One region of the Acidovorax sp. FHTAMBA genome, then DNA from elsewhere that is predicted to be linked to it. Evidence: predicted binding sites of a transcription regulator. Region 1 holds the regulator's gene; each other region holds the start of a gene.
The links. Region 1 encodes LexA, which represses DNA repair genes until DNA is damaged. Its sites were predicted from a motif close to ACTGTATNNNNATACAGT; they were not measured.
Positions count from the first base shown of each region.

Region 2: a site for LexA is predicted at 3,021-3,038, ahead of AAFF19_RS16200 (DNA topoisomerase IV subunit B). Genes of this name have one in related genera too.
Region 3: a site for LexA is predicted at 4,335-4,352, ahead of recA (recombinase RecA). Genes of this name have one in related genera too.
Region 4: a site for LexA is predicted at 4,409-4,426, ahead of AAFF19_RS16530 (PA0069 family radical SAM protein). Genes of this name have one in related genera too.

Region 1 covers NZ_CP152407.1:2,536,673-2,542,373, forward strand. Annotated here, with positions in the region: gene mnmH (tRNA 2-selenouridine(34) synthase MnmH) at 1-291, shown strand, start outside; gene AAFF19_RS11970 (ATP-dependent DNA helicase) at 333-2,648, opposite strand; gene AAFF19_RS11975 (hypothetical protein) at 2,645-3,508, opposite strand; gene AAFF19_RS11980 (hypothetical protein) at 3,654-4,175, opposite strand; gene lexA (transcriptional repressor LexA) at 4,349-5,023, opposite strand; gene AAFF19_RS11990 (asparaginase) at 5,113-5,701, shown strand, end outside.
Region 2 covers NZ_CP152407.1:3,463,197-3,468,897, reverse strand. Annotated here, with positions in the region: gene dapA (4-hydroxy-tetrahydrodipicolinate synthase) at 1-874, opposite strand, end outside; gene AAFF19_RS16215 (class I SAM-dependent methyltransferase) at 905-1,459, opposite strand; gene AAFF19_RS16210 (hypothetical protein) at 1,535-1,693, opposite strand; gene AAFF19_RS16205 (MFS transporter) at 1,724-2,941, opposite strand; gene AAFF19_RS16200 (DNA topoisomerase IV subunit B) at 3,072-5,054, shown strand; gene AAFF19_RS16195 (lytic transglycosylase domain-containing protein) at 5,148-5,701, shown strand, end outside.
Region 3 covers NZ_CP152407.1:117,016-122,716, forward strand. Annotated here, with positions in the region: gene sucD (succinate--CoA ligase subunit alpha) at 1-208, opposite strand, end outside; gene sucC (ADP-forming succinate--CoA ligase subunit beta) at 224-1,384, opposite strand; gene argC (N-acetyl-gamma-glutamyl-phosphate reductase) at 1,548-2,480, shown strand; gene recX (recombination regulator RecX) at 2,607-3,071, opposite strand; gene recA (recombinase RecA) at 3,162-4,274, opposite strand; gene AAFF19_RS00525 (MarR family winged helix-turn-helix transcriptional regulator) at 4,416-4,922, shown strand; gene AAFF19_RS00530 (N-formylglutamate amidohydrolase) at 5,019-5,701, shown strand, end outside.
Region 4 covers NZ_CP152407.1:3,520,942-3,526,642, forward strand. Annotated here, with positions in the region: gene AAFF19_RS16510 (LysR family transcriptional regulator) at 1-542, opposite strand, end outside; gene AAFF19_RS16515 (Rid family hydrolase) at 664-1,056, shown strand; gene AAFF19_RS16520 (LysR family transcriptional regulator) at 1,068-1,967, opposite strand; gene AAFF19_RS16525 (sodium-dependent bicarbonate transport family permease) at 2,053-3,123, shown strand; gene AAFF19_RS16530 (PA0069 family radical SAM protein) at 3,221-4,384, opposite strand; gene rnk (nucleoside diphosphate kinase regulator) at 4,594-5,007, shown strand; gene AAFF19_RS16540 (hypothetical protein) at 5,085-5,483, shown strand; gene AAFF19_RS16545 (DUF924 family protein) at 5,598-5,701, shown strand, end outside.

The DNA of each region.
Region 1 (5,701 bases):
GCGGGTGTTGACCTGTTTGCCGCACGCCTGCTGGAGAGCCTGGACAAACTGGTCAAGCGTCTGGGCGGGACACTGCACCAGAGCCTGCGCGCGGCAATGCAACGCGCACTGGCGGTGCAGAAAGACACCGGCAACGCCGAGTTGCACCGCGACTGGATCACCGTGCTGATGCGCCATTACTACGACCCCATGTACGCCTTTCAGCGCAGCAACCGCGCGGAACGCATTTGCTTTGAAGGGGACCATGCGGCCGTGCTGGCGTATTTGCGCGAACATCCTCTGGGCGGCTGACAGGCGGCAGGCTGTTTTAGCAGCCGTCAGCGCCGCCGCCACTACGCATTGCGCTCAGGCACTGCCCACCAGCCAGGCAGCAGCCTGCGCACCTCATCGCGCGCGAACCGGTCGTCCATCAGATGCACCACGCCCTCGTCGCTGGGCGTGCGTATCACCCGCCCCGCCGCTTGCACGACCTTTTGCAGGCCGGGGTACAGGTAGGTGTAGTCATACCCCGCGCCAAACAGCGCCTGCATGCGCTCGCGGATCTGTTCGTTCACCGGGTTGACCTGCGGCAGCCCCAGGGTGGCCAGAAAAGCGCCGATGAGCCGGTTGCCCGGCAGGTCGATTCCCTCGGCAAACGCACCGCCCAGCACCGCGAATGCAATGCCCTGGCCGGAGTCGGTGAAGCGGGCCAGAAACTCGCGCTGCTCGTCCTCCAGCATGCGGCGCGCCTGCGCCCAGTGCGGCACATCGGGATGCTGGTCTGCAAACAGGGCGGCCGCTTGCTGCAGGTAGTCATAGCTGCTGAAAAACGCCAGATAGTTGCCCGGCCGCACGCGAAACTGCTGGGCCATCAGCGCGACGATGGGCGCCAGCGATGCACTGCGGTGCGTGTAGCGGGTGGAGATGTGCCGTGCCACCTGCACCTTGAGCTGCGCAGCGGCAAACGGCGATTCCACATCCACCCACACATGGTCTTCTGGCAACCCCAGCAAGTCGGCGTAGTAGCGCGCGGGCTGCAGCGTGGCCGAAAACAGCGTGCAGGTGTGCGCGGCGGCAAAACGCGGCTGCAGAAACGGTGCGGGCACCAAGTTGCGGATGCAGACCACCGAATCGCCTGGCCTGGGAGCCCCATGGGGCCCGGCTGCACGAGCCTGGGTGATGTCCACCATCGAATGCGCGTCCAGCAGGTCGGCCATGCGCTGCAAATGCAGCGCGTCGAAGTAGAAGGTCTGCAGTGCGCCAGCGGGCTCGGCAGGGTGGTCGGTGAAATGCTCGCTGAGGGTGGTGGTGCACTGCTGCAGCGCGGCCCGCAGCCTGTCGGGGAAGTCTTTCAGCACCGTGTAGGGCGCAGTGTGCGCCTTGTCCAGTGCCACCCAGGCGCGGCGCACCTTGTCGAGCGCCTTTTTCACCGGTGCGTGCTGCGCGGCGGTGGCGCTGCTGCGGGCCTGGGCCAGGGCGGCGGGGTGCAGCTCGGCCGTGAACATCTTGCGGCCGCGCTCCACCAGGTTGTGGGCCTCGTCCACCAGCAGCGCCGTGCACCACTGGTTGGCCTGGGCGAGGCCGTGCAGCAGCCCGCCCAGGTCAAAGTAGTAGTTGTAGTCGCCCACCACCACATCGGCCCAGCGGGCCAGCTCTTGGCTCAGGTAATAGGGGCACACGTCGTGCTGCAGGGCCACTTCGCGTACGCGGGCCTGCAGGAAGGCGGGCGCGGGTTTACTTTCGATGTTGGTGGCCACGGCTGCGGCCCGAGCGGCGGGCAGCCGGTCGTAAAAGCCCCGTGCCAGCGGGCAGGATTCGCCGTGGCAGGCCTTGTCCGGGTGTTCGCACGCCTTGTCGCGCGCCACCAGCTCCAGCACACGCAGGGGCAGGGCCGGGGCGCTGTCCGAGAGGCGCGCGAGCGCATCCAGCGCTGTCTGGCGCCCCGAGGTCTTGGCGGCCAGAAAAAACACCTTGTCGATGCGCTGTGCCGGTGCGGCCTTGAGCAACGGGAACAGTGTGCCCATGGTCTTGCCAATGCCGGTGGGGGCCTGCGCCAGCAGGCAGCGCCCCGCTACCGCCGCCTTGTAAACCGCCTCTGCCAGCGGGCGCTGGCCGGTGCGAAAGCCACCAAACGGAAAGGTCAGCGCGTTCAGTGCCGCATCGCGCAACGCGCGGTGGGCCACCTGCTGTTCGGCCCAGGCGATGAAGCGCTGGCAGTGGGCGTCGAAGTGCTGGCGCAGTGCGTCGGCGCTGCAGCGTTCGGTGAACACCGTTTCCTGCTGCGTGCCCACTTCCACATACACCAGCGCCACGTCAATGTGCGTCAGCTGGTCCCGTTCGCACAACAGCCAGCCATACACCTTGGCCTGGGCCCAGTGCAGCTGGCGGTGTGATGCAGGCTGGCGGTCGAGCCGGCCCTTGAAGGTCTTGATCTCGTCGATGCGCTGGGCCTGCGCGTCATAGCCATCGGCGCGGCCCCGCACCTGCAGGCCCAGGTAGCCGCCGCTCAGGGCCACTTCTGCCCGGTAACCGGGGCCCCGGCGCGAGGCGGCCTGCGCATGGCCCGCCATGCCTTCCAGCGCGGTAGGTGCCGGGGTGAAGCGCAAGTCCAGATCGCCTTCCTTGGCCGTGAACTCACACAGCTCGCGCACTGCCACGGTATAGGTCACGGCGGGCCGTCCTGCGGTGCCGCTGGCCCCGTGCCCGGCGCTGGTTCACCCAGGTGGCACTGGACCCCTTGCTCTTCAGCGCGCAGCGGGGTGGATTTGCACAACGCCATCCAGACGGCAAACGGCAGGGTGCAGCTGCGATGCCGCGCGGGTCGCAATTGCTCAAACCGGCCGGTGTCCAGCCCGCCGTGCAGCACCCAGATGCCAAACTGCTCGGGTATCTCCTCGGGCTCTGCAATGCCTGCCGGGAACACGTAGTAGCACTCCTCGCACAGCCAGTGGTAGGCCTGCCGCTTCGCCTCATGCCGCAGGTCTGACAGCAGGTCGGCACGGCTGTATTTGATCTCGTGCACCATGGGCTGCAAGTACGAAGGTACCGAGGTGTTGCGCACCGAATACAGGTCAGGGCGGGCCATGCGCCATACGTTGGCGGCCCGCCGTGCGGCGGGGGTGTCGTCGCCTCCGGCCCACAAGGCAGACTGCAAGGGCGTCGAGAAAGTTGCAGTGGTGATCGCTGACAGGGGGCGTTCAGCGGGTGGTACGGACTGCTGGGCCGCGCAAGCTTCTGCGCATGCTGCTGCCGCAGGGTGTTCGAGCAGTGCATGCAATGACAGTTCTGCCCACACAATGCGCCCGCCCTGCATCAACTGCGCAGCAAACTTGTGTGCCAGCCTGTCATGGCTGCTCACCGCGCGCACGTTGCGCTGGCGCGCAGCGGCCAGTGTACGGATGCCGTCTTCAGTCAGCTTCAGTGTTTCCAGCCCACCGGGGTCTGCGTGCAGGGCAATACATCCGGCAGCCAGCAGATCAATTTCGATCCCATCCCTGCACGGCCAGCCCGCCGACCGCCAGACCTGCATCAGACGTGTGTGGTGATGGCGGGTAAGGCGGATGGGTGGGGCAGGGTCTGGCAAAGGGGCGTTGGGTGACGTCATGAAATACGACCGAGCCACGCTGCATAGCCCGGCAGGGCCTTGCCGGGCTGTGCGATGGAGTTGTCCATTGTCAAACGTGCATGACCGCCCTGGAGCCTCCATAGGCCTGCAGCGCTGCCTCAGAGGCGGCCAGGCGGTCAAGCTCTGCGCACACGTCGGCCATGCGTCCGGCAATGACAAGCCTGCCCGTACCGCCCGGCGCAGCGGCCTTGCGCACGACCATGGTGGGCCGGCGTGCCGTGGCGGGCGCAGCCCATGGCGAACCTGTGGCATTGCAAGAAGGCGCCAACGGCAAAAAACCTCTGCCGGGTGCCTGCGCCAGCCGGCTCCGGGTTCTGGCTGAAGGGGCCGGGGGGTTGACGGTGAACGGCCAGTTGCCACGCGGCGGGCGCTGGCCGGGAAGGATCGCCGGACGGCTTTGGGGCGCCCGCGGTGTGTCCGGCGTCACGGCATGGTCGTGCGGCGCGGGGGCCTGCGCAGGCCGGGTGACCGGCGTGGCATAGACGGTGGATTGTTGAGCCAAAGGGCTTGTGTGGCGCAGCCAGCGGACCAGGTGGCGCAGCGGGTGGACGAGCGTCGAAAGGGTGGTCAAGGCAATTCCCATGTGAAAACTCCGAAGGTCGGGGGTTGGCCATAGGCAGGATTGCGAAGTGAACCGGCGCCGCAGGGCTGGCGTACCGGAAAAACCGGTACGCCAAACGCCCGCCACCTGCAGCGCGGCAGCTCGCGAACAGGTTCGCGAGGGGATGCGAAGGAGCGCTCTGGCTACATCAGCATGGTGTTCCGGATGAGGCCGACGGCCAGGCCTTCAATCTCAAACGGTTCACCGGGCTGCACGACGATGACCGGGTAGTCGGGGTTTTCGGGCAGCAGTTCGATGGCGGTTGCGGTACGGCGCAAGCGCTTGACGGTGACGTCGTCTCCGAGGCGCGCCACGATGATCTGGCCGTTGCGCGCTTCGCGGGTGGACTGCACCGCAAGCAGGTCACCATCCATGATGCCGGCGTCGCGCATCGACATGCCGCGCACCTTGAGCAGGTAGTCTGGCTTGTGCTGAAACAGGCTGTTTTCCACGCTGTAGGTCTGGTCCACATGCTCCTGCGCGAGAATGGGTGAACCCGCCGCCACGCGGCCCACCAAAGGCAGTACCAGCTGCGACAGGCCCGGGATGGGCAGGCTGAACTGGTTGCCGCGCGCTGCGTTGATGGAGCGCACGGTTTCGCTGCGCAACCGGATGCCGCGGGATGTGCCGCTGACCAGCTCGATCACCCCCTTGCGGGCCAGGGCCTGCAAGTGCTCTTCAGCGGCATTGGCCGACTTGAACCCCAGCTCGGCGGCAATTTCTGCCCGTGTGGGCGGGGCGCCGGTGCGGGCGATGGCAGTCTGGATGAGATCCAGAATCTGTTGCTGGCGGGCTGTGAGTTTGGGGTTGTCGAGCATGGTGGTTCCCGTTGGAGGCAGCTACAGTGGCGCACAACTGTTTTTTAATCCAGTAACTGTATTTTTCACCAGTTTTTCGGAGTGCGCAAGTGAGTGGGCAAAAAATTGTGGTTTTGGGCACCGGGGGCACGATTGCGGGCACCTCGGCGCAGGCGGGGGACAACATTGGCTACACGGCGGCCCAGGTGGGTGTCGCGCGGCTGCTGGAGGCCGTGCCCGGGTTGCAGGCGATGGCGGGCACGCTGCTGGCCGAGCAGGTGGCCCAGATTGACAGCAAGGACATGGACGGGGAGGTGTGGCGTGCTCTGGCCCTGCGCTGCGCCCACCATCTCACAGACCCTGAGGTGCGCGGGATCGTTATCACCCACGGCACCGACACGCTGGAGGAAACTGCCTGGTTCTTGCACCAGGTGCTGGACGCCCGAAAGCCCGTGGTGCTGACCTGCGCCATGCGCCCGGCCACCGCGCTGACGCCCGATGGCCCCCAGAACCTGCTGGACGCCGTGGCCGTGGCCACGGCGCCCGGCGCCACTGGCGTGCTGACGGTGGCCGCCGGGGAGGTGCATGGCGCGCGGCATGTGCAGAAGGTGCATCCGTACCGTGTCCACGCTTTCACGTCGGGCGATGTGGGACCTCTCGCGTTTGTGGAGGAGGGGGCTGTGCGTTTGACGCAAAATT
Region 2 (5,701 bases), 930 kb from region 1:
GCGCGGATTCGACCACAGCCTCGTTGCCGCTGGTCAGCGGCGTCATGGGCAGGCGCATGGAGCCGCCACACAAGCCCATGCGGGCCATGGCCCACTTCACGGGAATGGGGTTGGCTTCGACAAACAGGTGCTTGTGCACGGGCATCAACTTGAACTGGATTTCCATGGCGCGCCGCGCATCGCCTGCAAGGGCCGCCACACACAGTTCGTGCATCAGGCGGGGCGCCACGTTGGCCGTGACGCTGATGTTGCCGTGGCCGCCGCAGAGCATGAGGGCTACGGCCGTAGGGTCGTCGCCCGAATACACCGCGAAGTTCTTCGGCAGATCGCGAATGAGCCATTGCGCGCGCTCGATATTGCCCGTGGCTTCCTTGATGCCGATGACGCCAGGCACCTGGGCCAGGCGCAGCACGGTGTCGTGCTGCATGTCCGCCACCGAGCGGCCGGGCACGTTGTACAGCACGATGGGCAGGTCACCCGTCGCTTCGGCAATGGCCTTGAAATGCTGGTACTGGCCCTCTTGCGTGGGCTTGTTGTAGTAGGGCACCACCTGCAGCTGGCTGTCGGCCCCCACACCGCGGGCGAACTTGGCCAGCTCGATCGCTTCGGCGGTGGAGTTGGCGCCGCAGCCGGCCATGATGGGCACGCGCTTGGCGGCTTGCTCCACAGCCACGCGGATGATTTCGCAGTGTTCCTCGACATTGACCGTGGGCGACTCGCCCGTGGTGCCCACCACGCCGATGCAGTCGGTGCCTTCGGCGATGTGCCAGTCGATGAGTTTGCGCAGTGCCGGGTAGTCCACGCTACCGTCCTCGTGCATGGGAGTGACGAGGGCGACGATGCTGCCGGTAAGGGGGACGGAGGAAGAGGTCATGTCCGCAGGGGTAAACGGTAAAAGAGCATTCTAACTAGCCGACACGGGTAAAAGATGTCGTGAGGGTGCGCCGGAGGGCGGGAGTTCCCGCACCGCCGTGATGCGTTGCACAAATCGGGCGGGTTCGGGCAAAAAGCCGTCTTCGTAGGCCACCACCCGCAAACCCTCGCAAGCCCTGATCAGTTCACCGGGTTGCAGCAGAAACTCGGGCCGCGCGGGGCGCCCCACGGTTTCATTGCCGTGCGCGAAGGTTTCATAGATAAGCACACCACCGGGCGCCACGCTGCCTGCAATCACCGGTAGCAAGGGGCGCCACAGGTAGTTGGTCACCACCACGGCGCCAAACACGCGCCCGGCAAACGGCCAGGGGCCCGACTCGATGTCAGCGCAGACCATTTCGCCCAGACCCGCACAGGCGGCAAGGGCTTCTTCAGAGCGGTCCACACCCGCCACGCGCAGGCCCCGGGCGTGCAGATATCGCACATGGCGGCCCGCGCCACAGGCCACATCCAGGGCCGTGGTGCTGCCGGGGATCAGGTGAGCCCAACGTTGCACCCATTCGGAAGGGGCTTCGGTACCGTGCATTTTGCTATGTTAATGATAGCTTTAGGCGCTTTTTGGATAAGCGCTGGAGGCCAAAAAGACTAAAAATTCAGCGGCTTAGAAGCATGCCCAGACCTGGTCGGCAACCATCACCATGAAGTCTGGCACCGTGTACATGCCAAACACCGCAAGGCAGGCCAGCACCGCCACGGCCCAGCCAAGCCAGCGCAGCGCGGGCTTTGCCGACGTGGACCATGGGGAAGATGGTGGGTTCATGGTGGTCTTGGGATGCTGTGTGCAGCGATGTCAGGCCGGTTGCGGCGCATGGCGCTGGATGGGGCTTTCCTTGACGGGCAGGTTCACCAGGCCCGCAAACACTCCGAGCCCGATGGCGATGTACCAGACGATATCGTAGCTGCCGGTGGCGTCATACAGATAGCCTCCCAGCCACACGCCCAGGAAGCTCCCGATCTGGTGGCTGAAAAACACAAAACCGCCCAGCATGGACAAATGCTGCACGCCGAAAATCTGCGCCACGGTGGCGTTGGTGGGCGGAATGGTGGACAACCACAGCGTGCCCATCACCGCCGAGAACACATACACCGACAGCGGCGACAGCGGCACCAGCAAGAACACGCTGATGGCGACGGCCCGCGCAAAGTAGATAAAAGCCAGGATGAACCGCTTGGGCATGCGCTGGCCCAGCGTGCCCGCCACATACGTGCCCAGCACGTTGAACAGCCCGATCAGAGCCAGTGCATAGCTGGCCACCTGGGGCGACAGGCCATGGTCCTTGAGGTAGCTGGGCATGTGCACGCCGATGAAAACCACCTGAAACCCGCACACAAAATAGCCCGCCATGAGCAGGTTGAAACTGGGGTAGCGGAAGGCCTCGCCCAGCGCCTGCAGGATGGTTTGCTCACGTTTGACGGGCGCTGAGCCCTGGAACCCCGGCTCGCGCAGGCCAAAGGCCAGCGGCACAATGAGCAGCACCATGAGCGACAGTGCCAGCAGCGCCTGTTGCCAGCCCAGGCCTGCAATCAGCCAACCTTCTACCGGGACCATGAGAAACTGGCCAAAGGACCCTGCCGCAGCCGCCACACCCATGGCCCACGACCGGCGTTCCGGCGCAATCTGCCGCCCCAGCACCCCGTAGATCACCGCATAGGTGGTGCCCGCCTGCGCAGCGCCGATGAGTACGCCCGCCGTGAGCGCAAACAGCGTGGGCGTGGGTGACAGGGCCATCCCTGCCAGGCCCAGGCCGTACAGCACGGCCCCGCCGATCAGTACGCGGAAGGCGCCGAACCGGTCGGCCACCATGCCCGCAAAAATGCCGATCAGGCCCCAGGACAGGTTCTGGATGGCGATGGCCAGCGCAAACGACTGGCGCGTCCAGCCCATCTCCTGGGTGATCGGCAGCAGCCACAGGCCGAACCCATGGCGGATGCCCATCGACAGCGTCACGATGGCCGCACCGCAGGCCAGCACCTGGAACATGGACAGTTTCGGAGGATTGATATGCATACGCAGGAATGTAGCCAGATTGTGTGAAACGTGCTGATACACCGGGGACCAATACAGTCGGCAACAGGGGCAGGGGTTAACTGGTTTTATATCCAGCTATTGATGCGTTGCCGCACTACAATCCGCCGCTATGTCTGCCAAACCGTCTTCTGCCTCTGCCAGCGAATATTCCGAAGGCTCGATCCGCGTGCTCAAGGGCCTGGAGCCCGTCAAGCAACGCCCGGGCATGTACACGCGCACCGACAACCCGTTGCACATCATCCAGGAAGTGCTGGACAACGCGGCCGATGAAGCACTCGCCGGTTATGGAAAAAAAATCCGGGTCACGCTGCATGCCGATGGCTCGGTCAGCGTGGAAGACGACGGCCGGGGCATCCCCTTTGGCATGCACCCCGAGGAAAACGCCCCGGTGATCGAACTGGTGTTCACCCGCCTGCACGCGGGCGGCAAGTTCGACAAGGGCAAGGGCGGCGCCTACAGCTTTTCGGGCGGCCTGCACGGTGTGGGCGTGAGTGTGACCAACGCTTTGGCCACCCGGCTCGAAGCGACGAGCTACCGCGAAGGCAAGGCGGCGCGCCTGGTGTTCTCGGCTGGCGACGTGATCGAGCCCCTGGTGGCTCGCCCGCTGGAGGCGGGTGAGCGCAAGCAGGGCACCTCGGTGCGCGTGTGGCCCGACGCCAAGTATTTCGAGTCGAGCGCGCTGCCCATGGGCGAACTCACCCACCTGCTGCGCAGCAAAGCCGTGCTCATGCCGGGCGTGACCGTGCAACTGGTGAACGAGAAAACCCGCGACACGCAAACCTGGCAGTACAAGGGCGGCCTGCGCGATTACCTCATGCAGACGCTCAACGGCGACCCGGTGATCCCGCTGTTTGAAGGCGAGGGTTTTGCCGACCGCAACAACGAAAGTTTTGCCGAAGGCGAGGGCGCATCGTGGTGCGTGGCCTTCACGGAAGACGGCCAGCCCGTGCGCGAGAGCTACGTCAACCTGATTCCCACCAGCGCGGGCGGCACCCATGAAAGTGGCCTGCGCGATGGCCTGTTCAATGCCGTCAAGAGCTTCATCGAACTGCACAGCCTGCTGCCCAAGGGTGTGAAGCTGCTGCCTGAGGACGTGTTTGCGCGCGCCAGCTATGTGCTCTCAGCCAAGGTCCTCGACCCGCAGTTCCAGGGCCAGATCAAGGAACGCCTGAACTCGCGCGACGCGGTACGGCTGGTGAGCGGCTTTGTGCGCCCTGCGCTGGAGCTGTGGCTGAACCAGCACGTCGACTACGGTAAAAAGCTCGCCGAGCTGGCCATCAAGGCCGCGCAAACCCGCCAGAAGGCCGGTCAGAAGGTCGAAAAGCGCAAGGGCTCGGGCGTGGCAGTGCTGCCGGGCAAGCTCACCGATTGCGAAAGCAGGGACATCGCCCACAACGAGGTCTTCCTGGTCGAGGGCGACTCGGCCGGTGGTAGCGCCAAGATGGGCCGCGACAAGGAAAGCCAGGCCATCCTGCCGCTGCGGGGCAAGGTGCTCAACACCTGGGAGGTCGAGCGCGACCGCCTGTTTGCCAACAACGAAATCCACGACATTTCGGTAGCGATTGGCGTGGACCCGCACGGCCCCAACGACACGCCGGATTTGAGCGGCCTGCGCTACGGCAAGGTCTGCATCTTGAGTGACGCCGACGTGGATGGCTCGCACATCCAGGTGCTGCTGCTCACGCTCTTCTTCCGCCACTTCCCCAAGCTCATCGAGACCGGACACATCTACGTGGCGCGCCCGCCGCTGTTCCGCGTGGATGTACCCGCGCGCGGCAAGAAGCCCGCCGCCAAGATGTATGCGCTGGACGATGGCGAGTTGACGGCCATCCTCGACAAATGCGCCAAGGACGGCGTGCCCAAGGAGAAGTGCCAGATCAGCCGCTTCAAGGGCCTGGGCGAGATGAACGCCGAGCAGCTGTGGGAAACCACGCTCAACCCCGACACCCGCCGCCTGCTGCCCGTGCAACTGGGCGACATGGACTTTGCCGCCACCGAAGGCCTCATCACCAAGCTCATGGGCAAGGGCGAAGCCGCCGCCCGCCGTGAGCTGATGGAGCTGCATGGCGACGCGGTCGAGATAGATATCTGACCGCATCGACGCGCTCCGCCCGGTGTTTGTGATCAAAATATGAATAAAAACAGTGCCCTGCGCTTGTCTGTATTGGGTTTGTTGCTATGTTTAATGCAGCATTCGGCCCATGCAGACCTGTGGGCGCATGTGGACGAGCGCGGCGTGACGCACTTTGCGGCCGAGCAGCTGGATTCCCGCTACCAGCTGTTCTTTCGCGGCACCGACTTTGACTCCACCCGCGATGCTCCAGAGCAAGCGCCCGCCATGCCCTACGCGTTGCCTGCCAATGGTGCGCGCTTGCTGGCATTTTTTGACATCGCACCAGACTACAAGCGCGTAAAGCACCACCTGCGCGCAGCCTCTGGCCAACACGGCGTGGACTACGAGCTGCTGCAGGCCGTAATTGCCACCGAATCTGGCTTTGACGCCGCTGCGGTGTCGCCCAAGGGTGCCGTCGGCCTGATGCAGGTAATGCCGAGCACGGCCAGCCGGTTTGGTGTGCGGGCCGATGCCAAGCGCACCGTGGAGCAAAAGCTGGCTGACCCGGCGGTGAACGTGCCTACCGGCACGCGCTACCTGCGCTACCTGCTGGACCTGTTTCCCGGTCGCATCGACCTGGCGCTTGCCGCCTACAACGCGGGTGAAGGCGCCGTGCAGCGCGCGGG
Region 3 (5,701 bases), 2.3 Mb from region 1:
TAGCGCCGGTCTGCTGGGCGGCTTCCTTGACGGAGGCGTAGATCGGGATATTGAAGATCGACTCGCCCGCCTTCTTGGGGTTCACGCCTGCCACGAAGCAGTTCTTGCCGTTCGCGTATTCCTGGCACTTTTCGGTGTGGAACTGGCCCGTCTTACCCGTGATGCCCTGGGTGATGACCTTGGTGTCTTTGTTGATGTAGATCGACATGTGTGTTCTCCGGGCTTACTTGACGGCAGCAACGATCTTGGTCGCAGCTTCGGCCATGGTGTCTGCAGCGATGATGGGCAGGCCGGACTCGGCCAGCATCTTCTTGCCCAGCTCTTCGTTCGTGCCCTTCATGCGCACGACCAGCGGCACGTTCAGGTTCACGGCCTTGCAGGCGGTGATCACGCCGGTGGCAATGGTGTCGCACTTCATGATGCCGCCAAAGATGTTGACCAGAATGCCTTCGACCTTGGGGTTCTTCAGCATGATCTTGAAGGCTTCAGTCACCTTCTCGGGGGTGGCACCGCCGCCCACGTCCAGGAAGTTGGCTGGCTCGCCGCCAAACAGCTTGATGGTGTCCATGGTGGCCATGGCCAGGCCCGCGCCGTTCACCAGGCAGCCGATGTTGCCATCGAGGCTGATGTAGGCCAGGTCGAACTTGGAGGCTTCCACTTCGGCCGGATCTTCTTCGTCCAGATCGCGGAAGGCCACGATTTCAGGGTGACGAAACAGGGCGTTGGCGTCAAAGTTGAACTTCGCGTCCAGGGCCATCAGGTTGCCCTTGGAGTCGCAGTTCAGCGGGTTGATTTCCACCAGCGACGCATCGGTATCCATGTAGCACTTGTAGATCTTGGCGAAGATGTCCACGGCCTGGTCGATCGAGGCGCCACTCAATCCGATGGCTGCTGCCACCTTGCGGCTCTGCGCTTCGGTGATGCCGGTCAGCGGGTCGATCATCTCGGTGATGATCTTCTCGGGCGTGGAGTGGGCCACTTCCTCGATGTCCATGCCGCCTTCGCTGGACGCGATCAGGGCGACCTTCTGCGTGGCGCGGTCGGTGACCAACGACACATACAGTTCGTTCTTGATGTCGGCGCCGTCTTCGATGTACAGGCGGCGGACCTTCTGGCCTTCGGCGCCGGTCTGGTGCGTGACCAGCTGCATGCCCAGGATTTCGCTGGCGCGGGCCTTCACGTCGTCAATGGATTTGGCCACCTTCACGCCACCACCCTTGCCACGGCCACCGGCGTGGATCTGGGCCTTGACCACCCACACGGGGCCGCCGAGCTTCTGGGCTGCTTCCACGGCTTCTTGCACCGTGAATGCGGGAATGCCACGCGGAACGGGCACACCAAAATTGCGCAAGATTTCCTTGCCTTGGTATTCGTGAATCTTCATGAGGTCTCTCTCAGGGAAGGGTGGTATTTACCCGTTTACCATGGACAACAAAATGTCTGGCCGCGGGCTGGGGACATGGCAACCGGCGACTGTATCATGTTGCAACGCACCATCCCTTGTGCCAAGCTTACAGGCGCATCCACCCCATAGCAGGAGCATTCCGATGTCCAGAATCTTTATTGATGGCGAAGCCGGCACCACGGGCCTGCAGATCCGTGAACGGCTGCAGGCCATGCCGCAGGTGGAGCTGGTGAGCATTGCGCCCGAGTTGCGCAAGGACCCCGCTGCCAAGCGCGACCTCATTGCGGGCGTGGATCTGGTGGTGCTGTGCCTGCACGACGATGCCGCGCGCGAGACCGTGGCCATGGTCGATGAGATCGAAAAGACCACCGGCCGCCAGGTCAAGGTGATCGACGCCAGCACAGCGCACCGCACGGCACCCGGCTGGGTGTTTGGCTTTCCCGAGCTCGCCGCAGGCCAGGCGCAAGCCGTGCGCGATGCGCTGCGCGTTTCCAACCCCGGCTGCTATTCCACCGGCGCCATCGCCCTGCTGCGCCCGCTGGTGGATGCAGGCCTCGTGCCCCATGATTTCCCGCTCGCGCTGCCCGCCGTCAGTGGCTATTCGGGCGGCGGACGCACCATGATCGAAGCCTATGAGCAAGGCCAGGCGGCGCCGTTCGAGCTGTATGCACTGGGCCTCGCGCACAAGCACCTGCCCGAAATTTTGAAATACACCGGGCTCACGCGCCGACCCATTTTTGTGCCGGCCGTGGGCAACTTCCGCCAGGGCATGCTGGTGCAGTTGCCGCTGCATCTGGATCTGCTGCCCGGCCAGCCCAAGGCCGCAGACCTGCACGACGCGCTGGCCTCGCACTATGCAAAGAGCAACACGCCCGCGCAATGGGTGAGCGTGCTGCCACCCACGGACGACGGCAAGCTCGAGCCCACCGCGCTGAACGACACCAACAAGCTGGAGCTGCGGGTGTTCAGCAACGAAACCCACCGCCAGGCCGTGCTGGTGGCGCGCCTCGATAACCTGGGCAAGGGCGCCAGCGGGGCCGCAGTGCAGAACCTGCAGCTGATGCTGGGCCTGTAAACCGACACGCCCTGCAATGGCAGGGCATGATTGCTATTGATTTAGTAGCTATTGGCGCTTGCTGGTAAAGCGCTAGCGGCCATTTTCACCCTTATTTTGGCGATCGCAGCCCCACAGGCTGCGCGGTCACAGGGCGTCGTCTTCCTCAGGCCCGCCGCCGCGCACCACGCGGCGCACCACATCGCCCGCGAACCCGCGCGCGGCCAGAAAGCGCATCTGCCGCGCCCGCTCCTTGGCGTCGTCGGCCACGCTGCCAAAGCGCTGGCGCCACACGGCGCGGGCGCGCTCCAGTTCGGTGGCACGCAGTTGTTCAGCAGTGGCGCGCACCAGGTCGTCATCCAGCCCCTTGCTGCGAAGCTCCTGCACCAGGCGCTGGGTGCCCAAGCGCGCGGCGCGGCGGTGCACCAGCGATTCGGCCACGCGATGGGCGTTGATGAAGTCCTTGGCCTGCAGGTCATCCAGCACCGCGTTGAGATCGTCGCCCTCCTGCACGTGGCGCGCCAGCTTGGTGGCCAACTCGGCGCGCGAATGTTCGCGTTGCGACAGCAGCCGCAGCGCGCGGCCCTTGAGGGAGAGGGTGCCAAAGCCCATCGCCTTTTGCTCTCATATAAGTAGCGGTTAGCGCTTTACCAGCAAGCGCCAGCGGCCCATTTCATCAAAACAGGCCGCGCATCCGCCTGCTTACTTGTTGTTGTCTTCCTTCTCGCCCTTGGCAACCTTGGCGGGCTTGTCGGCAGGGGCGGCTTCCAGGGCCGCGGGCAGCAGGGCAATGCCCAGGCTCTCGCGCACCTTGTTCTCGATCTCGCGGGCGAGGTCGGGGTTCTCGCGCAGGAACTCGCGGGCGTTGTCGCGGCCCTGGCCGATCTTTTCGCCGTTGTAGGCGTACCAGGCGCCGCTCTTTTCCACGATCTTCGCGTTCACGCCCATGTCGATGATCTCGCCCTCGCGGCTGATGCCCTCGCCGAAGAGGATGTCGAACTCGGCCGTCTTGAACGGCGGGCTCACCTTGTTCTTGACCACCTTGACCTTGGTTTCGTTGCCGATGGCCTCTTCACCCTTCTTGATGGTGCCGGTGCGGCGGATGTCCAGCCGCACCGAGGCGTAGAACTTGAGCGCATTGCCGCCGGTGGTGGTTTCGGGCGAACCGAACATCACGCCGATCTTCATGCGGATCTGGTTGATGAAGATGACCATGCAGTTGGTCTTCTTGATGGTGGAGGTCAGCTTGCGCAGCGCCTGGCTCATCAGGCGGGCCTGCAGGCCAGGCAGGCTGTCGCCCATTTCACCCTCGATTTCGGCCTTGGGCGTGAGCGCGGCCACCGAGTCCACCACGATCAGGTCCACGGCGCCCGAGCGCACCAGGCTGTCCACAATTTCCAGTGCCTGCTCGCCGGTGTCGGGCTGGCTGATCAGCAGGTCAGACAGCTGCACGCCCAGCTTCTGGGCGTATTGCACATCCAGCGCGTGTTCGGCATCGACGAACGCGCAGGTGCCGCCCTGCTTTTGCATCTCGGCAATGACCTGCAGCGTGAGCGTGGTCTTGCCCGACGATTCAGGGCCATAGATTTCAACCACCCGGCCGCGCGGCAGGCCACCCACGCCCAGGGCGATGTCGAGGCCCAGCGAGCCGGTGGAGACAACCTGGATGTCCTCGATCACCTCGCCTTCACCCAGGCGCATGATGGTGCCCTTGCCAAACTGCTTCTCGATCTGGGCGAGCGCGGCGGCCAGGGCCTTGGCCTTTTCGGTGTTCACTGGCAATGCCGGGTTGGTGCCTTTGACTGCGACGTCCATGAGAAAACTCCTTGAAAAACAACAGGTTGGATGCTTGCATCGCTCTGCGGTTAATCACAGGCTGGATGCTTGAACAGTAGTTTATGCGAGTGATGCAATCAAAACAAAGCGATATTTGGTCAGTTTGCCTGACAATTTACCATGACCGATTTTTCTCGCTCCGGCCTGCCTGCGGCGGCCGACGACGGCTGGCGGCAAACCCACCTGGGTCGCCTCATGGGCAGCGCGCTGCGCCGCTTCGACGCCCGGGTGCTGCAGCTCATGGCCCGCAATATCGAAGTGCCGCTGGCGCTGTCCAACCTGGCGGCACGTGACCAGGTGACGGCTGCGCACGTGCACATCACCCGCCACCTGGCCTTGCAGGGCGACCGGCTGACCGACCTGGCCCAGCGCGCGGGCATGACCAAGCAGGCCATGGCCCACCTGGTGGACCAGTGCGAGGCCTGGGGCCTGGTCACACGCGAGGCAGACGCGCTGGATGCGCGCGCGCGGCGCGTGCGCTTCACGCCCACGGGCCTGGCGTGGTTGCAGGCGTTTCACGATGCCGTCGCGCAGGCCGAGGCGGAGTTCCGCGATGAAGTCGGCGCCGAGGTGGCCACGGTGGTGGCCATCGGGCTGGAGGCCTACGCGGGCGGCGCCCCGCCCTGACCCGTCCGCAGGCACTACACAAGGGAATGCGCCATGGACGCCCGCTGGCGGATTGCGCACACTGGCACCCTTGCCGACTGCGTTACCCTCGAAGCCATGTCCTCCGAAGTCACCCACCTGCCCGGCCGTACCCCGCTGGTGCTCGATTCCCCCCACAGCGGCACCCGATACCCCGCTGATTTTGGTTCGGCCTGCGATCTGCCCACCCTGCGCCGCGCCGAAGACACGCATGTCGAGAAGATCTACGCCTTTGCCCCCGCCCTCGGCGTGGCCTGGATCGAAGCCCATTTCCCGCGCATCTACCTGGATGCCAACCGCGACACCACCGAGCTGGACACCAGCCTGCTCGACGGCGAATGGACCGAGCCGGTCTCCACCGAGCCCGCGGTGCTCAGCAAGGTGCGCCTGGGCAAGGGGCTGATCTGGAAGTTCACCGACGAAGGCGAGCCGATCTACAACCGCCAGCTCTCTGTGGCCGAGGTGCGCGCGCGCATTGAGCGCTGCTGGCGCCCCTACCACGCTGCCGTGCAACAGGCCATTGCCGCCGCGCACGCGTGCCACGGCTACAGCATCCACATCAACTGCCACTCGATGCCCGCCGTGGCGGGGCGCTTTGCCACCGAATTTCCGGGCCTGGTGCACGCCGACTTTGTGGTGGGCGACCGCGACGGCACCACCGCAAGCCCCGCGCTGTCGGCCCTGGTGTGCGAGCACCTGCGCGGCTGTGGTTACAGCGTGGAGCACAACCACCCCTACAAGGGCGTGGAGCTGGTGCGGCG
Region 4 (5,701 bases), 980 kb from region 1:
GGGTGGGACGGTTTTCCCACATCAGCGAGGTACGCAGGCGCTGCATACAGCCCGATGGCCAGGTCACCCACATGCCGCGCCGCCAGTGCGAGATCACCCGGGTCACCGCCGCGCACCACGCAATCGACGTTCTCATCGATCAGATCGACCATCCGGTCGCTCACGCCCATGTGCACCTGGATGTCGGGGTAGCGCGCATGAAAGGCAGCAAACGCTGGCGCCAGGATCATGCGTGCGAGCGGGCTGGGCACATCCACCCGCAAGCGGCCGCGCGGTGCGCTGGAAGCGCGGGTCACGCTGCTCTCGGCATCGTCCATGTCGGCCAGCAGGCGCACGACGCGCTCGTAATAGGCGGCGCCGTCGGCCGTCACGTTCACCCGGCGGGTGGTGCGGTTCAGCAGCTTGACGCGCAGGCGCGCTTCCAGTTGCTGCACCAGCTGGGTCACGGTGGTCTTGCTCATGTGCAGCGTCTGCGCTGCCTGGGTGAAGCTGCGGGTCTCCACCACACGTGCAAACGCCAGCATGGCATCGAAACGGTCCATGGCGGTCCTGCGGATGGGTTCAATTGTTTGAATTATGCAAACAGTCTTGGCAAGACTTTCCTGTTTATCCAAACGATTGGATTTCCTACAGTGCCCTTCTCCAATCCAACAAAGGCATGTGATGACCCCACGCGATGTTGTTTTTCCTGCGGGCCCGCAGGCTCTCTACGAAAAGAACCACTACTCACCGGCCGTCCGGTCCAACGGCTTTCTCTTTGTGTCGGGCCAAGTCGGCAGCCGCGATGACGGCTCCCCCGAGCCGGAGCTGGAGGCCCAGGTGCGGCGCGCTTTCGACAACCTGAATGCCGTGCTGGCTGCTGCCGGCTGCACCTTCGATGACGTGGTCGATGTGACCGTGTTCGTGGTCGATCCGGAGAAGAACCTGGCCCGCATCTGGCAGGTGGTGCCTGAGTACTGGGGCAGCGCTCCGTACCCGGCACTGACCGGCATCGGCGTCACCTGGCTCTCGGGATTTCAGTTCGAAATCAAGGTGATCGCCAGGTTGCCGGGCTGAGCCACCCGGCCTTATGCAGGGCCCATCCACCCCTCCACCTGGCCCATCAGATGCCCGCGGAACACCTCGGCAATGGGTGACAGCTGCTTGCCCCTGGGCCAGACCAGGTGCCATTGCGACCGGATGGGAAAGCCTTGCACGTTGAGCACGGCCAGGCCCTCGTGGTGCGCACCCAGCGCATGGCGCGAAACGATGGACACGCCCAGCTGCCCCTCCACCGACTCCTTGATCGCCTCGTTGCTGCCCAGCTCCAGCACCGCACCGGGGGCAAAGCCCAGCTGGCGCAGATGTGCGTCGGTGGCCATGCGGGTGCCGGAGCCTCTTTCGCGCAGGATGAAGCGCTCTGCCTGCAGCTGGTCGAGCCTGATGCGCTTTTTGAGCGCCAGCGGATGCCCGGCGGGGGCGATGACCACGAGCGGGTTGGGCATGAGGATCTGGTCCTCCAGCGGCAGGTCGGCCGGGGGCATGGACATCACGTAAAGGTCGTCCAGGTTGCTGCGCAGCCGGTGGATGACGTGGTCGCGGTTGAGCACCTCCAGCGAAATGTCGATCTGCGGGTGCAGCTTGCAGAAGCTGCCCAGCAGGCGCGGCACAAAGTACTTGGCCGTGCTGACCACCGCCACCTTCAGGCGGCCGCTGGTGAGGCCCTTGGCTCCCGACACCCGCTGCTCGAACGCATCCCACTCGCCCGCAATCGCGCGCGCGGTGCGGGCCAGGGCCTGGCCGGCCTCGGTAAGGTGCACGCGGCGCGAGATGACTTCATACAGCGGCAGGCCCACGGCCTGCGTCACCTCGCGCAGCTGCATGGACGCGGTGGGCTGGGTGACGTGCATGACGCGGGCCGCCGCGCTGACACTGCCGGTTTCTGCCAGCGCCAGGAAAAGCCGCAACTGCCGGAAGGTGATATTCATAGGTTTCTATCTATAGATAGCCGCGTTCGAATCGATTTTACTTTGCACCTTGCCCTGCCTACCATCGCTGCAAAAGGAGTGAATGATGCAAAGCCTGTTGGACCCTGCGATCCTGTTTTTTGCCCTGGGGGTGTTTGCGGGCCTTGTCCGATCGAACCTGGAGATGCCTGCGGCCATCTCGAAGTTTCTGTCGATCTACCTGCTGATGGCGCTGGGTCTCAAGGGCGGTTTTGCCCTGGCGGCCTCGGGCCTGACGCCGAGCGTGGTGAGCAGCCTGGGCCTGGCCATGCTGCTAGCGGTGGTGGTGCCGCTGGTGGGCTATGTGCTGCTGCGGCGGGTGCTGTCGGGCTTCAACGCGGCGGCGGTGGCGGCCACGTACGGCTCGGTGAGCGCGGTGACCTTTGTGACCGCCACCCAGTTTCTTGAATCGCAATCGGTGCCCTACGGCGGCTACATGGCGGCCGCGATGGCGCTGATGGAGTCGCCCGCCATCATCCTGGCGGTGATGCTGGCCAATGCGCAGCGCCAGCGGCTGGCTGCTGCGGCCAGCACGCCGGCTTCGCTGCGTGCGGTTCACGGCCAGCCGGTGCTGGCCATGGCAGCGACGGGTGGGGGTGGTCTGGCTGCTGGCGCGCCACGCGCGGGCCATGGCGGGCCGGGCCTGTCGATGGGCAAGATCCTGCACGAATCGTTCACCGACGGCACGCAGCTGCTGCTGCTCGGGGCCATGGTGATCGGGCTGGTGACCGGCGATGCTGGCAAGGCGGCCATGCAGCCGTTCTCGGGCGATCTGTTCAAGGGCATGCTGTGCCTGTTCCTGCTGGACATGGGGCTTGCCACGGCGCGCAACCTGCCCGCCGTGCGGCATCAGTCCCCCTGGCTGCTGGCCTATGCCGTGCTGGGGCCCCTGGTGCACGCCACCCTGGCGCTGGCACTGGCCTGGGTGGCCAAGGTGCCCGCGGGCGACGCTGTGCTGCTGATGGTGCTGGCGGCCAGTGCGTCATACATCGCGGTGCCTGCGGTGGTGCGGTTTGCCATCCCCGAGGCAGACCCCTCGCTCTACGTGAGCCTGTCGCTGGGGCTGACGTTTCCGCTCAACATCGTGCTGGGGATTCCGCTGTACACGCAGGTCGTGCTGGGCCTGTGGGGGGCGTGACGCCCAGCGCAGCGGCGCACTACTGTATTGATAGCTGCACGCGCTTTATGGATAAGCGCCGGCGGCCAATTTGGTTCAAAATTTCCAGCGAAATCCGTCAGAACAGGCTGGCCTGCCCTTGCAGAAGCCCGGGCCGGAACTGCGTCAGATCGAGCTCCACCCGCTCCCGGTTCAGCCCCAGCTTTCGGCAGGTGGCGGCAAACCGCTGGCGCAGCAGGTCGGCCCACAGGCCGCTGCCTTTCATGCGCGATACGTAATCACTGTTGTAGGTTTTGCCGGCGCCGCGCTGGGCGTCCGAGAGGTTGTGCAGGTCTTGCACCCGCGCCATCACGCGGGCTGCGCGCTGCGGGTAGTGCACCCCAAGCCATTCGCGGAACAGCGCATCCAGCTCCCAGGGCAGACGCAGCACGGTGTAGAAGGCGCTGCGGGCCCCGGCGTCGTACGCGGCCTCCAGTACCTGTTCCATGTCTTCGGTGATGAACGGGATCTGTGGCGCCACGCTCACCCCCACGGGCACGCCCGCATCGGCCAGCGCCCGGATGGTGCGCAGGCGCCGGTGGGGCGCAGCGGCGCGGGGCTCCATGCGGCGCGCCAGGGTGGCGTCGAGCGTGGTGATGGTGATGTACACGGCGGCCAGCCGCTGGGCGGCCAGCGGGGCCAGCAGGTCCAGATCGCGCTCGACCCCGCTCGATTTGGTGATGAGCGAAAACGGGTGGCGCGCGTCGCGCATCACTTCGATGAGGCTGCGGGTGAGCTTGAGTTCGCGCTCCACGGGCTGGTAGCAGTCGGTGGCCGAGCCGATGTTGAGCAAGCGCGGTACATAGCGTGGCGCGCACAGCTCGGCGCGCAGCAGCGCGGCTATGTTCTCTTTGGCGACGATCTGCGTTTCAAAGTCCAGCCCGGGTGAAAAGTTGAGATAACTGTGCGTGGGCCTGGCGTAGCAGTAAATGCACCCGTGCTCACAACCACGATACGGGTTGACAGACAACTCGAAGAAGATGTCCGGCGAGTCGTTGGCGCAGATGGCGCTGCGGGCGGTTTCCAGGTGCACACGGGTGGCCAGCGCGGGGGCGGCGCCTTCGTCTTCTGCTTCCTGCCAGGGTGGGTGGCCCCAGCCATCGTCCACCACCTCGCGCGCGTCGCGCACAAACCGGTGCACCATGGCCGTGGCCGCACCCCGGCCGCGAATGGCTTGCAGGGGAATATGCACCGCTTCGGGAGCGGGCGGCACGTCAGACAGATCGGTGGTGGGGCGTGGCATGGCAACCCGCATCGTACCAAGACTACTGATTATTTACACAGTATTTTGATCCCTATTCCCACAACATCCTTTGAGCACAAGCCCTGCACGGCACCACCAGGGCCTGTCTGGCGCAAGCTTCACACCCTGCACAATGCCCGCGCAGGGCAGTGCGAGATTCGCCATGGTCTACAGTCCCGACCTTTGCAACCAACCACCGAGGTACCGCCATGGCGCGCAAGCCCCAGATCATCCTGTCGTCCCTGGACGTGGACCGCATAGAGGCCCTGCTGGCCGCTATTCCGGCCAGTGTTTTCCCGGGCAAGGCAGAGCTGCAGGCCGAGCTGGACCGCGCCGACGTGGTGGCGCCCGAGGAGATTCCGCCCCATGTGGTGACGATGAACTCCACAGTGCAGTTCTCCATCGTGGAAACGGGCAAGGAGTTCTGCCTGACGCTGGTGTACCCCCGCGACATGGACGGCAGCACCGACCGCATATCCATATTTGCGCCCGTGGGCAGCGCGCTTCTGGGTCTGTCGGTGGGTGACGAGCTGGCCTGGCCGGGCCCGGGCGGCAAATCCATGACGGTGAAGGTGAAGGCCATCCTGTACCAGCCCGAAAGCTCGGGCGAAATGCACCGCTGAGCCGGCCCCTGCCCACATCGCCAGCAGCCGATGGGCCGCTTGGCGCGAAACGGCGGTGCGGCGACAATCGCTGCGCCATGACCACCGAGCAGCCATCCAACCCGGCCCCGGACCCTGCGCTGATTGCCGCAGAGCCGTTCGACCCCGACTCCACGCTCGCCTTTCAGCGCAAGATGGAGTACGCGCCACTGTGGTTCTGCTCCTTTCTCGCCGGCAACAGCCGCGAAAAAAGCCGCCTGAAGCGCGAGATGGCAACGGTGAAAGGCTCGGTGGTGTGGATGGTGCAGCAGCGCCGCCAGGGCCACTGGACCGCCGCCGAGCGCGCCCACCTGCGCGATGTGATGCGCTCGGCATCCTCTGTCAGCCCTTACCTCTTCGTGTGGGTGATTCCCGGCTCCATGCTCATCCTGCCCTTCATGGCGTGGTTTCTGGACCGGCAGCGCAAGCGCCGCGCGCGCAAGCTGCAGCGCCCCTAGGCGAGTGCACTCCGGTGCATGCATGCGCGCACACAATCGCCACCAATTGCTACTGAAATAATAGCTACCAGCGCTTTACCACCAAGCGCCAGGGCCGCTTTTTAATCACAAACCATGCAAGCCGACGACATCCTGCACTTCTGGTTCGAAGAACTCAGCCCCGAACAGCACTTCGCCCAGGAGGACGCCATCGACGCCATGATCCGTGTCCGCTTCGG